DNA from 3 places in the Bradyrhizobium sp. USDA 4354 genome. Region 3 is predicted to be linked to each of the others. Evidence: predicted binding sites of a transcription regulator. Region 3 holds the regulator's gene; each other region holds the start of a gene.
What was found. Region 3 encodes LexA, which represses DNA repair genes until DNA is damaged. Its sites were predicted from a motif close to TGTTCNNNNTGTGTTCNG; they were not measured.
Positions count from the first base shown of each region.

Region 1: ACVIIV_RS24630 (single-stranded DNA-binding protein) is a predicted target of LexA. The motif match lies at 1,466-1,483, and genes of this name have one in related genera.
Region 2: ACVIIV_RS12635 (ribonuclease T2 family protein) is a predicted target of LexA. The motif match lies at 1,680-1,697, and genes of this name have one in related genera.

Region 1 covers NZ_JBSSDC010000001.1:5,319,902-5,324,089, forward strand. Annotated here, with positions in the region: gene ACVIIV_RS24620 (outer membrane protein) at 1-190, opposite strand, end outside; gene ACVIIV_RS24625 (outer membrane protein) at 430-1,197, opposite strand; gene ACVIIV_RS24630 (single-stranded DNA-binding protein) at 1,639-2,133, shown strand; gene gyrA (DNA gyrase subunit A) at 2,626-4,188, shown strand, end outside.
Region 2 covers NZ_JBSSDC010000001.1:2,701,870-2,706,057, forward strand. Annotated here, with positions in the region: gene ACVIIV_RS12630 (23S rRNA (adenine(2030)-N(6))-methyltransferase RlmJ) at 1-752, opposite strand, end outside; gene ACVIIV_RS12635 (ribonuclease T2 family protein) at 942-1,634, opposite strand; gene ACVIIV_RS12640 (hypothetical protein) at 1,756-2,220, opposite strand; gene ACVIIV_RS12645 (hypothetical protein) at 2,405-2,710, shown strand; gene ACVIIV_RS12650 (DUF3617 domain-containing protein) at 2,754-3,284, shown strand; gene ACVIIV_RS12655 (hypothetical protein) at 3,292-3,702, opposite strand; gene ACVIIV_RS12660 (ATP-binding protein) at 3,754-4,188, opposite strand, start outside.
Region 3 covers NZ_JBSSDC010000001.1:5,191,781-5,195,968, forward strand. Annotated here, with positions in the region: gene ACVIIV_RS24035 (ComEC/Rec2 family competence protein) at 1-224, shown strand, start outside; gene ACVIIV_RS24040 (hypothetical protein) at 350-784, opposite strand; gene ACVIIV_RS24045 (hypothetical protein) at 996-1,175, opposite strand; gene lexA (transcriptional repressor LexA) at 1,342-2,043, opposite strand; gene ACVIIV_RS24055 (molybdopterin molybdotransferase MoeA) at 2,220-3,431, opposite strand; gene ACVIIV_RS24060 (hypothetical protein) at 3,653-3,859, opposite strand; gene ACVIIV_RS24065 (HAD family hydrolase) at 4,021-4,188, opposite strand, start outside.

The DNA of each region.
Region 1 (4,188 bases), 130 kb from region 3:
CCTTCATCTTGATGTCGGAGGCGTCCTGCCAAGCACCACCCCCGACGATACCGAGGTAGAAGCCGGTCCAGTTGTAGACCGAGGCAACAGCCACAGGAGCCTTGGTGTAGGGGCGGGCCGCGAGATCAGCAGCCGACGCGGGAGCCGCAAGAGCAAACAAACAGGCCGAAGCCAACAAAACCTTCTTCATTTTCAACTTAATCCCAGTCCCAGTTTCTGTTGTTGCCTTCCGTGACGGAAGGGCAGCGGACTCAACGGCCCAACTGACGCTGCATTTACACCACCAAAGCCGCAAGTTGTGTCACTGAAAAGCCACAACAGCCGCAAAAGGTGATGGTTGCTGACTTATTATTCCCCAGCGAATTTGCGCCCAAACAAAAAGGCCGGCGCTAGGCCGGCCTTTGATTTTCGAAGGATATCAGCGAGATATCAGTACCTCGCGATCATCGGGCCGCCCCAGCGATAGTTCACGCGGATGAGGCCGATATCGACGTCTTGGCTGATGCGCTCGGAACGCGTGACAACACCGAGCGGGGCGATGCCGAAATTGCCCGATCCGGTGAAGTTGATCGTGCGGTCGCCGAGGAAGATATGATCGTACTCGAAGCCGACCGACCAGTTCGGCGCGAACCCGAATTCGATGCCCGCACCGACCGTGGCACCCCAACGGGTCTCGTTGGCCCGATCGAATTCGAGGCCTGTCGCCAGATCGTAGCTCCGATAGCGATCACCGACGACGGCGCCGCCGCCTTTCACGTAGAGCAGCACGTTGTTCCAGGCGTAGCCAACCTGGCCGGTCAACAAGCCGAAAGCGTTGATCTTCGAGCGATCGCGTAGGCCGGTCAGCGGGCTGATGTTGTCGCCGGAAAAGTCCGCCCAGTTGCCCTGGCCTTCGAGGCCGAACACCCAGTTCGCCGACTGCCAGCGATAGCCGACCTGGCCACCGACCGTGCCGCCCGTCGCGTTGTGGCAGCCTTCACCGACCAGGACGCCGCCGCCAGCATCGAAGTCCCAGCACTTGTGGCTCGTGCCGCCGCCGCCGTTGATGCCGATGTAGAAGCCGCTCCAGTCGTAGATGGCGGCGACCATCGGCGCCGGAGCCTTGGTGTAAGGACGCGCAGCGAGATCCGCCGCGCTTGCCGGAGCCGCCAGGCCCAACGCCATTGCACTGATTGCACTAAACAGAATCTTATTCATTGCAGTCTCCCCAGTTTCGCCCGCTTTTCGAAGTGCCCGAAGCGGCTGATCAGGCGCGACGCCCATATGAACTAATTCCGAGGCAATCGTAGCCTAAGGAAAGGGCAGAGTCCGTCTCCGAAATGCCACACTCGGCGACCGACAGAGGTGGCAGCAACTTGATGAATGTTAAGTGTTTTTCGTCGTTCGCGGGAACCCGAAAAGGTTCCATCCGAGGGGCCGTCTTTTCCACCGGCGTGCGGCCGAATGTTTTTGGCGTGTCGCTGCGAAGAACAAATCTGGAACAAAGCCGAGGGTGATGCTATATGTGGGGATAACCTCGGGGGTGGCGGGCTGATCGGTGCCCGCAAGCGTATAGGGTCGCCTCGACAAGGCGCAGAGGAACGCGGGCAGCGGGTTCGCCCTTTTGAAATTCAGTGGCATTCGGAGTGGAGAGCGGCGATGGCGGGAAGCGTCAACAAGGTCATTCTGGTTGGAAATCTCGGCAAGGATCCTGAAATCCGCCGCACCCAGGACGGGCGGCCGATTGCGAATTTGAGCATCGCCACCTCGGAGACCTGGCGCGACAAGAACACCGGCGAGCGCAAGGAAAAAACCGAGTGGCACCGCGTCGTGATCTTCAATGAAGGGCTCTGCAAGGTCGCCGAACAGTACTTGAAGAAGGGCGCGAAGGTTTACATCGAGGGTGCGCTGCAGACGCGCAAATGGACCGACCAGAGCGGCGTCGAGAAGTATTCGACCGAGGTCGTGCTCCAGGGCTTCAACTCGACTCTGACCATGCTCGACGGCCGCGGTGGCGGCGGAGGAGGCGGCAGCTTCGGCGACGAGCCGGGCGGCGATTTCGGCTCCTCCGGTCCCGTCAGCAGCGCACCGCGCCGCCCCGTGGCCGCCGGCGGTGGCCGCAACAGCGACATGGACGACGATATCCCGTTCTGAGCGGGCACGAAGGTCAACGTGCCCCGGACGCAGCGCAGCGCTCCCCAGGCGATGCGGAGCATCGTCCGGTGCGGCGATGCGCTGCAGAGCCGGGGCCCACGTTGCAGCGGTGTGGCTTCCTGGGTCCCGGCTCGGCGGAGCAGCGTTGCACGCCGCACCGCGTCCGGGACACGTGATCGGTTTCCGGTCTAGTCAGCAAATCCTGCCAATTGGCGGGGGGGGTCGGATTTTCCGGGCCCGCTTCAAGTTTGGGCTGAGGTCCATATTGCGCCACGCGAAGTCGGCTGACAGGAGCCGCTTCCCGCGTGATCAGGCCGGCGTTGCGGGTGATTCCGGAGGGGCCGATTCCGGCGGTGTCCAGGGCGCTGCTCTGGCGCCTTAAGTTATTGGAAAAATAAGCGGAAAAAGCGCTTTTCGAGGGGGCTGCAAGGGTGGTTATCCGCCCCCCGATGCGCTATATGATTCCCAGATAAAACCTCACCGGATTTCCCCTTGGCTGACGACGACAACAAGCCCGGCGACCAGCCGGCGCAACCCTCGGACATTCGCCCCGTCTCGATCTACGAGGAGATGAAGAAGTCTTACCTCGATTACGCCATGAGCGTGATCGTGGCGCGTGCGCTGCCCGATGCGCGCGACGGGTTGAAGCCGGTCCACCGCCGTATCCTGTTCGCGATGAACAATCGCGGCGACACCCCGGACAAGAAGCACAAGAAGTCCGCCGGTGCCGTCGGCGAGGTCATGGGTAAGTACCACCCCCATGGCGACCAGGCGATCTACGACGCCCTAGTGCGCATGGCGCAGGACTTCTCGATGCGCGCGCCCTTGATCGACGGACAGGGCAATTTCGGCTCGGTCGACGGCGATCCCCCGGCGGCGATGCGCTACACCGAGTCGCGCCTGACCAAGATCGCGCTGAAGCTGCTCGAGGACATCGACGACGACACGGTCGACTTCCAGGACAATTACGACGGCTCCGAAAGGGAGCCTGTGGTGCTGCCCGCGCGGTTCCCGAACCTCCTGGTCAACGGCGCCGGCGGCATCGCGGTCGGCATGGCCACCAACATCCCGCCGCACAATCTCGGCGAGGTGATCGATGCCTGCGCCGCGCTGATCGACAATCCGGCGCTGACGATCGACGAGCTGAACGCCATCATTCCGGGCCCGGATTTCCCGACCGGCGGCATCATCCTCGGACGCCAGGGCATCCGCAGCGCCTATCATCTCGGCCGCGGCTCCATCGTGATGCGCGGCAAGGTCACCTTCGAAACGATCCGCAAGGAGCGCGAGGCGATCGTCATCACCGAGATCCCCTATCAGGTGAACAAGGCGACGATGGTCGAGCGCATCGCCGAGCTCTACAAGGAAAAGAAGATCGAGGGCATCTCCGACCTGCGTGACGAGTCCGATCGCGACGGCTACCGCGTCGTCGTCGAACTCAAGCGCGATGCCGTGCCTGACGTCGTCCTGAACCAGCTCTACAAGTTCACGCCGCTGCAGACGAGCTTCGGCGTCAACGCCGTCGCGCTCGATTCCGGCCGGCCGCAGACCATGAACCTGAAGGACATGCTGACGATCTTCGTCGGCTTCCGCGAGCAGGTCGTCACCCGCCGCACCAAGTACAAGCTGCGCAAGGCGCGCGAGCGCGCGCACGAGCAGGTCGGCCTGGCCATCGCGGTCGCAAACATCGACGAGATCATCAAGGTGATCCGGCACTCGCCGACGCCGGCCGCCGCACGCGAGACCCTGATGACGCGCGACTGGGCCGCGCGCGACGTCGAGGACATCATCACGCTGATCGACGATCCCCGCCACCGCATCAACGAAGACGGCACGATCCGCCTGTCGCTGGAGCAGGCGAGGGCGATCCTGGAGCTACGCCTGGCGCGCCTCACCGCGCTCGGCCGCGACGAGATCGGCGAGGAGCTGTCCAAGCTCGCCGGTGAGATCAGTGATTATCTCGACATCCTGCGCTCGCGTGCCCGGATTCTCGACATCATCAAGACCGAGCTCGCCGAGGTGAAGGCCGAGTTCGCCACTCCGCGCCGCACCGTG
Region 2 (4,188 bases), 2.5 Mb from region 3:
TTGACGATCAGGAGCCCGGTGGAGGTGAGGGCGGTGCTGTCGGCTTGCGGCGCGACGCTGAATTCGAGGCGCAGGCATTTCCCCGGCGGCTTTGCTGCAGCTGCGAGCCGCGCCACCGTTTGGGCCAGTGTGTCGGTGGCCCGCCGGTTCTTGGCCGGATACCAAATGACATAGATACCGGTCGGCCATTTCGCGAAGGCCGCCGTGAAGGCGTCGCCCAGCCGCTCGAACTCGTCCTTGGCCTCGAAGGGCGGGTCGATCAGCACGAGGCCGCGCCGCTCCTTCGGCGGCACGAAGGCCGGCAGCGCCACCCAGCCGTCGAGATCAACCACGCGGGCCTGTTCGTCGCGGCGCAGCACGTCGATCAACGCTTTCCGCGCCTTCGGCTCGAGCTCGCAGGCGACGAGCCGGTCCTGTGGTCTGAGCAGACCGCGCGCGATCAGCGGCGAGCCCGGATAAGCCCTAAGCTCGCCCTTCGGATTGAAGGCGCGGACGATGTCGAGATAGGGCTTGGTCAGCGCCGCGGTCTCGTTCGACAGGCGTGCCTGCAGCAGCCGCGCAATGCCGGTCAGCCATTCGCCGCCGCGGCGCGCCTCGTCGCTGTCGAGATCGTAGAGCCCGGCGCCGGCATGAGTGTCGATGACGCGGAATGCCGCTGGCTTGTCCTGCAGATAGGTGAGGATGCGCGCCAGCACGATGTGCTTGATGACATCGGTGAAGCTGCCGGCGTGGAAGGCGTGACGGTAGTTCATGAAAACAGCACTACGCCACGTGATGGCTTGAGCAAAGAGGCACGATCACGTGTCCCGGACGCGGGGCAGCGCTTAACGCTGCGCCGCTGAGCCGGGACCCAGCCTCCTCTTGCGTGATGGGCCCCGGATCAGCAGCGCACCACGCCGCATTCGCGGCGCACTGCGCTGCATCCGGGGCACCAGAGCGTGCTACCCACCCCTGATCGGCGGCATCGTCACCTGCTCGCGGCGGCAGGCGCGGCGCTCGATCTCGTCGCAGGCGCGGAATTGCAGGTCCTTGCTGAGGCAGATGCGAACCTCGGACAGCCGTGTCCGGTTGCAGGTGACCGAGACGGCGGCACTGCTGAGACCGGGATTGGCCTTGATGAAGGCCTCCTCGACCTCCGCCGGCGCCACCGTCTTGGCCTGCGACAGATCGAGATACTCGGCCGGAATCTTGATCGCGGCGCGCGCCTTGCGGATCGTCTCGAAATAGCCGCGGCCCTCGAGCCCGGAGCAGGTGCCGTGCTTGTCCCATTCATTGAAGATCAAGCCCGGCGCCGGCATCAGGTCGAGCATCGAGGAGACGATGTTTCGGTTCAGCCGCGGTGCCGGCCGCTGGCAGTATTCCGGAAAACCGTTCTCATATTGCGGCCACAGGCCATGCACGACGAAGGCGTAGGGCCGTCCGCCGCACTGGATCTGCGAGCGGCCGCCGCGCTCGGCTGCCTCCTCGCAGAACGAGGGCGACCATGACAGCGACAGCACGTAGAAATCAAATTCGCCCGGCGCGTTCTGCCGCTTGTCCTGGGCCTTGGCGCCATCGGCGAGCAAAGCCAGTCCCGCGGCAAGGGTTAGTGAGATCATCAGGCGGGACAACGAACGCAATCTGGACTGAAACATGGCGACGCCCCTCAACTAGACTGTGCACGCAGCCTAGCAGGCGAATGGAACATTTCAAGAACAAAATTTGGACGGCCTGTCGTCTGCCGGCCGATCAACCCCGAATCAGGCGCGCTTCGGATCAGCGTTTGGCGGCGCGGCAGGCCGGGTTATAGGCCCAGTTGCGGTCGACGCCGACCACGCACCATTCGACACCGTTGCCGTAGCCGGCGAAGCCGCCATCCTCGATGATCGAGAAATGCACCTTGCGCACCTTGCCGTCATTGAGCATGGCGTCGCCGGTGCAGTAGCGGCGCGGAATGTTGTCGGACTGCCAGGGGCGAAACGCGACCTCGTGAACGGCGGAGAAGCCGGTGATCTGCAACGAGGAATTCCAGAACGAGCTTTCCTTCTCCCAGAACTGGGTGGCGATCGTCGGCAGGGCCCTGTCGCAATCGGCGACAGCGCCGTCATAGCGCGGCCCGCTCAGCCAGAAATTCATCTCGAGCGGATTGGCGGCTTTGGCCTCTCCGAGCGACAGTGCCCCGAACATGAGGCCGAGCACGGCGGCAAAGCGGAGCGATTTCGTCGGGGAGGGGGCGCGCATGATCAATCCGGACAGCTAAGGTCTTGCGAAGGTCGGACGGTGCCGCGAAGGCCGGGGGAGGTCAAGTGCAGCGCGGCAACACTTCGCCAGGAGTTGACCAAGACGTCGCGGCCAATTGGCCGTCGGTTCTTTTCACTTCCATCCCGGCACCGTAAACTGGCGCCAGCCAATTGGAGTGACGGGAATGCGAATCATTGCGGCCGCGGGCCTTCTTGCCGGCCTGGTTGTCTCGGGTTTGATGGCGAGCCAGCCGGCGCGCGCCGATATCCTTCCGGTGCCGCCGTTCAAGGGCAACGACACCGGCGGCATCATCGCCTATTCGATGGCGACCCAGGTCGATGCGCGTCAGGTCGCGGTCGATCATTGCGCCCGCTACGGCAAGGTCGCGAAATTCCTGGGCGTGCAGGCCTATGAGGGCGGTTACATCTCGTTCTCCTGCCGCTGGGTGCCCTATGGCGCCGCCGATCGGCCGATCCGCACGCTCTACTGAGGCGCTGTCGTAACGCCGCAACTGTCGGCCGGGAGCTTTCCACATGACGCGCAAACTCGCTTTGCTCGGCTCGATGCTTTGCCTCGCGTTGTCGGCAGGCAGCGCCGGCGCCGACGACCTGCCGGTGCGCAAGGCCGGTCTTTGGGAAATGAAGCTGGTCACGACTGGCTCCCCGGTGCCCGAGATGACCATGCAGCACTGCACCGACGAGACCGTCGACAAGGAGATGAGCAACAACGTCTCCCCGATGGCCAAGCAGATCTGCGCCAAGCAGGAGATCAAGAAGACCGCGACCGGCTATGTCAGCGATTCCGAGTGCAGCGTCGCCGGCGTCAGCACGGCCTCGCATGCCGAGATCACCGGCGATTTCAACTCGGCCTACACGGTGAAGACGACCTCGCATGCAAAGGGTGGCGTCGCCGGCGCGGCGGGGCGCGACAACACCACGACGCTGCAAGCCAAATGGCTCGGCGCCTGCAAGCCGGACCAGAAGCCCGGTGACATCGTCATGCCCGGCGGCTTCAAGATGAACATGCGCGACATGGACAAGCTGAAGGCGCTGCTGCCGAAGTAGGCGGGTGTTATTTCAACACCTGCGCCAACGGACCGTCCTTGGCCGCCAAGGCTGACCAGCCCGGCTTACTCCCGGCTTCCAATCTCGCGAAATAGTCATCGCGTAGAAGAATTTTGGCGGCGAGAGGGCCGCCGGCTTCGTTCCACGCGACGGTGAATTCGTGGGTCGAGCCGGGAGGGACGAAGCGAGAGCTTTCGTTGACGAAAGACGCCGGATTGGCGAACGGCAGGTTCGCCGCGTCGTGCCACTCAGGCTCAATCGGGGTTGGGCAGCGATTGTAGAGCCACACGTCGCTACAGATCTTCCCGTTTCGATCGAGCATGTAGGCATAGGCCACCTTGCCATCATCCTCGATGATGACTGCGCTCTCATCGAACGGTGAGACGAATTTGGCGACGAATCCGTCCGTGCCATTCATGCTTTCTCTAACTCCGCAGGATTGGAGCGCCTCTCGCCGCGCCGCATTCGCCTACACCGGTATCCTCACACTCGCCCTCAATCCCCCCATCGGGCTGTCGCCGAGGGTGATGTCGCCGCCGTGCGAGCGGGCGATGTCGCGGGCGATGGCGAGGCCGAGGCCGGTGCCGCCTTCGTCCTGGTTGCGGGCGTTGTCCAGCCGAAGGAACGGCTTGAACACCTCTTCGCGCAAGTGAGCGGGAATGCCCGGGCCGTCGTCGTCGATCGTGACGGTGAGATAACGGTGATCGCGCTGGCCGGTGATGGCGATGGCCTTTCCGTAGCGCGCCGCGTTGGTAACGAGGTTGGCGAGGCAGCGCTTGAACGAGGCCGGCTTCACCGTCACCACCGGCAGGCCGTGGAAGGCTACGGTCGCGGTGTGGCCGTGGCGTTCGGCGTCGCTGCGCAGCTCCTCGAGCGCTTGCGCCATGTCGGTCGGCTGCGACTG
Region 3 (4,188 bases):
TGGTGGTCGATCGGCCGCGTCTCGCCAGTCAGGGCGCGCTGGCTCTGACGCGGAGCGGAGAGGGTTTCTCGGTGCAGGCGGTGAGGGCGAGGGGCGCAAGCCGCCCCTGGCTGCCGGCCGGCGCCGGCGAGGGGAATTTCGACGGCAGCCTTGCGCCGAAGACGGCCGTGCCCCGCAATCGGGACGCAACGCCATCGGAGGCCGACTTGCAGGCTGACGATTGAGGATAGATGCGGAGGGAGGCCGGTCCGACGGGATTCCGTAGGACACAACCCAAACCATCTCGCCGGCCGCGGCCGGCGATGGCATTTCAATCCTGGCGCTCGACCCATCGGCCGGGGCGACGACGTCAGCCGATCGGCAGGCGCGTGATTGTGGACCGCGTGTCGGCGACGATCTGCGGCTTGTGCTCGCGCTCGCCAAGGGGCTGGGTCACCGGCAACTGCAACACGGTCGCGCGCTGGCCTTCGACGAGCTGTGTCACCAGCACGTATTTGCCGTCGGGAAATTCGATCGCATCATGATGGCGATCGGGAATGTGCGGGTCGATCTTGCCGAACTTGCCGACGCGGGAGTTGACGGTGCGCGTCCAGATCCAGCGGTTGTCGTAACGAACGTTGTCGGCGAAAGCGAGCTCCGTTCCCGGCAGCAGGCAGACCGCGACGGAGAGGTCGGCTTCGGAGGCGAAGCCGCGTGTCGAGGTGCCACGGAAGGTTGTCGTGACAATCGTCTCGCCGACTTCGGCGGGGCGTGTCGCGACGGCATGCAGGCTATAGTCACACATCGGATGCTCCTCATGCGAAGATAGCGACCCGCACTCCTTTGGAGGCGCAGGCCTCTATCAGGATGGAAGTATGCAACGCTCTGCTTTGTTGTAGGCAAATCTGCGGCTGGGCTCCGCAAGCCACGATCACATTATCTTTCCCGGATTCAATAGGAACAAAGCCGACATCTGTGCATTCCGAAGGCGCAAGTCAGCGCCCCGCGGGCGCCGATCAGCTCGAATATTGCCAGCTCGATTGCGGAGGCTGCGCGATTGCATTCCGCGCGTTGCGGATATGCTCGTTGGTCGCCGATTGCTCGCGCACATGGCGGTGCGATTGTGTGGCGCCGACTTGCGACGCTGATGCTGCGATCAGCGCCGCAATGATTGTCCATGAAACGATCTGGCGCATGGCCTCTCCTCGAACTCTCATGCTGCGAAGCAATGTCGCTTCGCGCGGCATACCGAGGATGTAGCGCCGGAGGAGGGGCCGGATAATCTGAGCAGAACCGGAAAGACCATCCAGCCGGAGCGGATACTGATCCGCTCCAATAGGTGTCGAACGACCGCAGGACCGCTCAGTACTTCCGGTAAAGCCCGATCAGCTTGCCCTGAATCTTCACGCGGTTCGGCGGAAGAATGCGGACCTCATAGGCGGCATTGGCGGGCTCGAGCGCGATAGAGGCGCCGCGGCGGCGGAAGCGCTTGAGCGTGGCCTCCTCGTCGTCGATCAGCGCCACCACGATGTCGCCGGTGTCGGCGCTCTCGTTGCGCTGGATCAGCGCCATGTCGCCGTCGAGGATGCCGGCCTCGACCATCGAATCACCGCGCACTTCGAGTGCGTAGTGCTCGCCCGAGCCGAGCATGTCGGGCGGCACGCTGATGGTGTGGCTGCGGGTCTGCAACGCCTCGATCGGCGTGCCGGCCGCGATGCGGCCCATCACGGGCACCGCGACGGGACGCTCACCCTCGTCCACAGGCGGGCTGGAGCTCGCGCGCACCTTGCCGAGATTGCCCTCGATAACGCTCGGCGTGAAGCCGCGGCGATTGCCGGCGGCGGCCTGGAGCTCGGGCAGCTTGATCACCTCGATGGCACGGGCGCGGTTGGGCAGGCGGCGGATGAAGCCGCGCTCCTCGAGCGCAGTGATCAGGCGGTGAATGCCTGACTTCGAGCGCAGGTCGAGCGCATCCTTCATCTCGTCGAAGGACGGCGGCACGCCGCTTTCCTTCAGACGTTCGCTGATGAACCGCAGAAGCTCGTATTGTTTGCGCGTCAACATCTCGACCAAAGTCCCCCGGTTGATGTCGTTCGATTCCGAGACGATGAATTCAGCGATAAGCCGCTACATCCTCGAAACAAATCATGAACGGACACTATATGTTCGATATGTGTTCCGCAACTGCTTAATTTATGGTGAACAGCGCAAAACTCTCGGAATGCGTGTGGCCGCGCTGCTCAGACGGGGAGCCGCAGCACCTCGCAAGGCGTGCCGGCCTCGGCCTTCGGCGCGAACGGTGCGCGCACGAGAAGTACCTGTGCCGCAGCGAGATTCGCAAGCAGAGAGGAGTCCTGATGGTTGACGGGAACGGCGACGAGCGTGCCGTCGCCGCGCAGCTCCAGGCGCGCGCGCAGATAATCCTCGCGCTGGTCGTTGGCACCGAGATCGCGGCCCAGCACGGCGCGCTCGCGGTGATGATGAATCGCTGAACGGCCCGACAGGGCGCGAATCAGCGGCACCATGAACAGGAAGGCGCATACGTATGATGACACGGGGTTGCCGGGCAGGCCGATCACGCGCATTGCGCCGAGCCGCCCGTGCATCATCGGCTTGCCGGGCCGAATCGCGATCTTCCAGAACGCCATCGAGATGCCTTCGCCCTTGAGCGCCTGCTGGACCAGATCGTGGTCGCCGACCGACGCACCGCCGGTCGTGACCAGGATGTCGGCGCCACTCTCGCGGGCACGGCGAATGCCGGCGGAAGTGGCCTCCAGCGTATCGGCGGCAACGCCGAGATCGATGGTGTCGGCGCCCTCGCTGCGGGCGAGCGCGTGCAGGGCATAGCCATCGGAATAGACGATCTGGCCGCGACCGGGCGTGGCGCCCGGCATCACCAGTTCGTCGCCGGTGGCGAGGATCGCGACCTTCGGACGGCGGCAGACGGCGAGATGCGGGTGATTCATTGCGGCGGCCAGCGCGAGATCGCGCTCGGTGAGACGGGTTCCTTTGCGCAGCAGCACGTCGCCCTTAGAGAAATCGACGCCGGCGGGGCGGATGTGCCGACCGGGAATCGCGGCTTCCTTGATCGTGATGTGCTTGCCGTCGGCAACCGTGTCCTCCTGGATCACGACCGCGTCGGCGCCATCGGGAATGAGGCCTCCGGTGAAGATCCGAACGGCCTCGCCGGCGCCGACCGTTCCCGCGAACGGACGGCCCGCCGCGACCTCTCCTGTGACCGTCAGCCTGGAATCGATCGTGGCCGCATCGGTCGCGCGCACGGCATAGCCGTCCATCGCCGACATGGCTTCCGGCGGCTGAGTGCGCCGCGCCGCGACGTCGCGCGCGAGCACGCGATGATGGGCCTCCTCGAGCGAAACCATCTCTTCAGGCAGCGGCTCTGCACCCGCCAGCACCGCGGCAAGCGCGTCAGAAACTGGCATGAGGGCCACGGGTGAACTCCTGCTGGGGGCACATCGGTAAATGGGCGGCGAGAGTTCTAGCTGAGTGCAGGCGCGAGGCAAAGCAGCCCACAGGATGATTTATCCTGCGTGATCTCCGTGGTCGAGGTTGGAGCTCAAGTCCGCCGCGGCATGATCCGGAAGGCGAGACAGACCGGCAAGAGGATGGCCATGGCGAGCACGAGGAGGACGAGCGCCACGGCCAGCATCGGTCAACTCCCGCTCGGTCGGTCCAGGCCGTCGTCCAGTGTGACGTCGGGAGCTTTGGGACCTTGATCCTTGTCGGGCAGCGGATCGGCCTGGGATTTCAGGTCGGCGGCCTTGCTGATCAGCTTGGCGGAAAGGTCAGAATCCGAGGTGGTTTTGGCGAATTCAAGCAGGAGAGAGGCTTGCTTGGTGAGATAGGTTTTGCCCAGCACGTCGATCAGTCCGATGTAGAGGTCCCAACGGACTGATGAGTCCGGAGCGTGGTATTCCGTTCCCGGAACTCGGTACAAAAATGCACGAAGTGATTGGGTTCCCCATATTTGAGAATTTAGTTCCCGGGAACCGCGGCGCGGGTTCTCGCGGCCGATCGGCCTCAGATGCCCAGTGCCTTCAGTGCGTTCCCGACATCGCGCGGTGACGTGACATGCACGGTATTCAAACCGCGCGCCCGCGCTCCCTCGATGTTCTCGGCGAGGTCGTCGAAGAATACAATGCGCTCCGCTGGCACGCCGATCGCCGCGACGACATGGTCGAAAGCCTC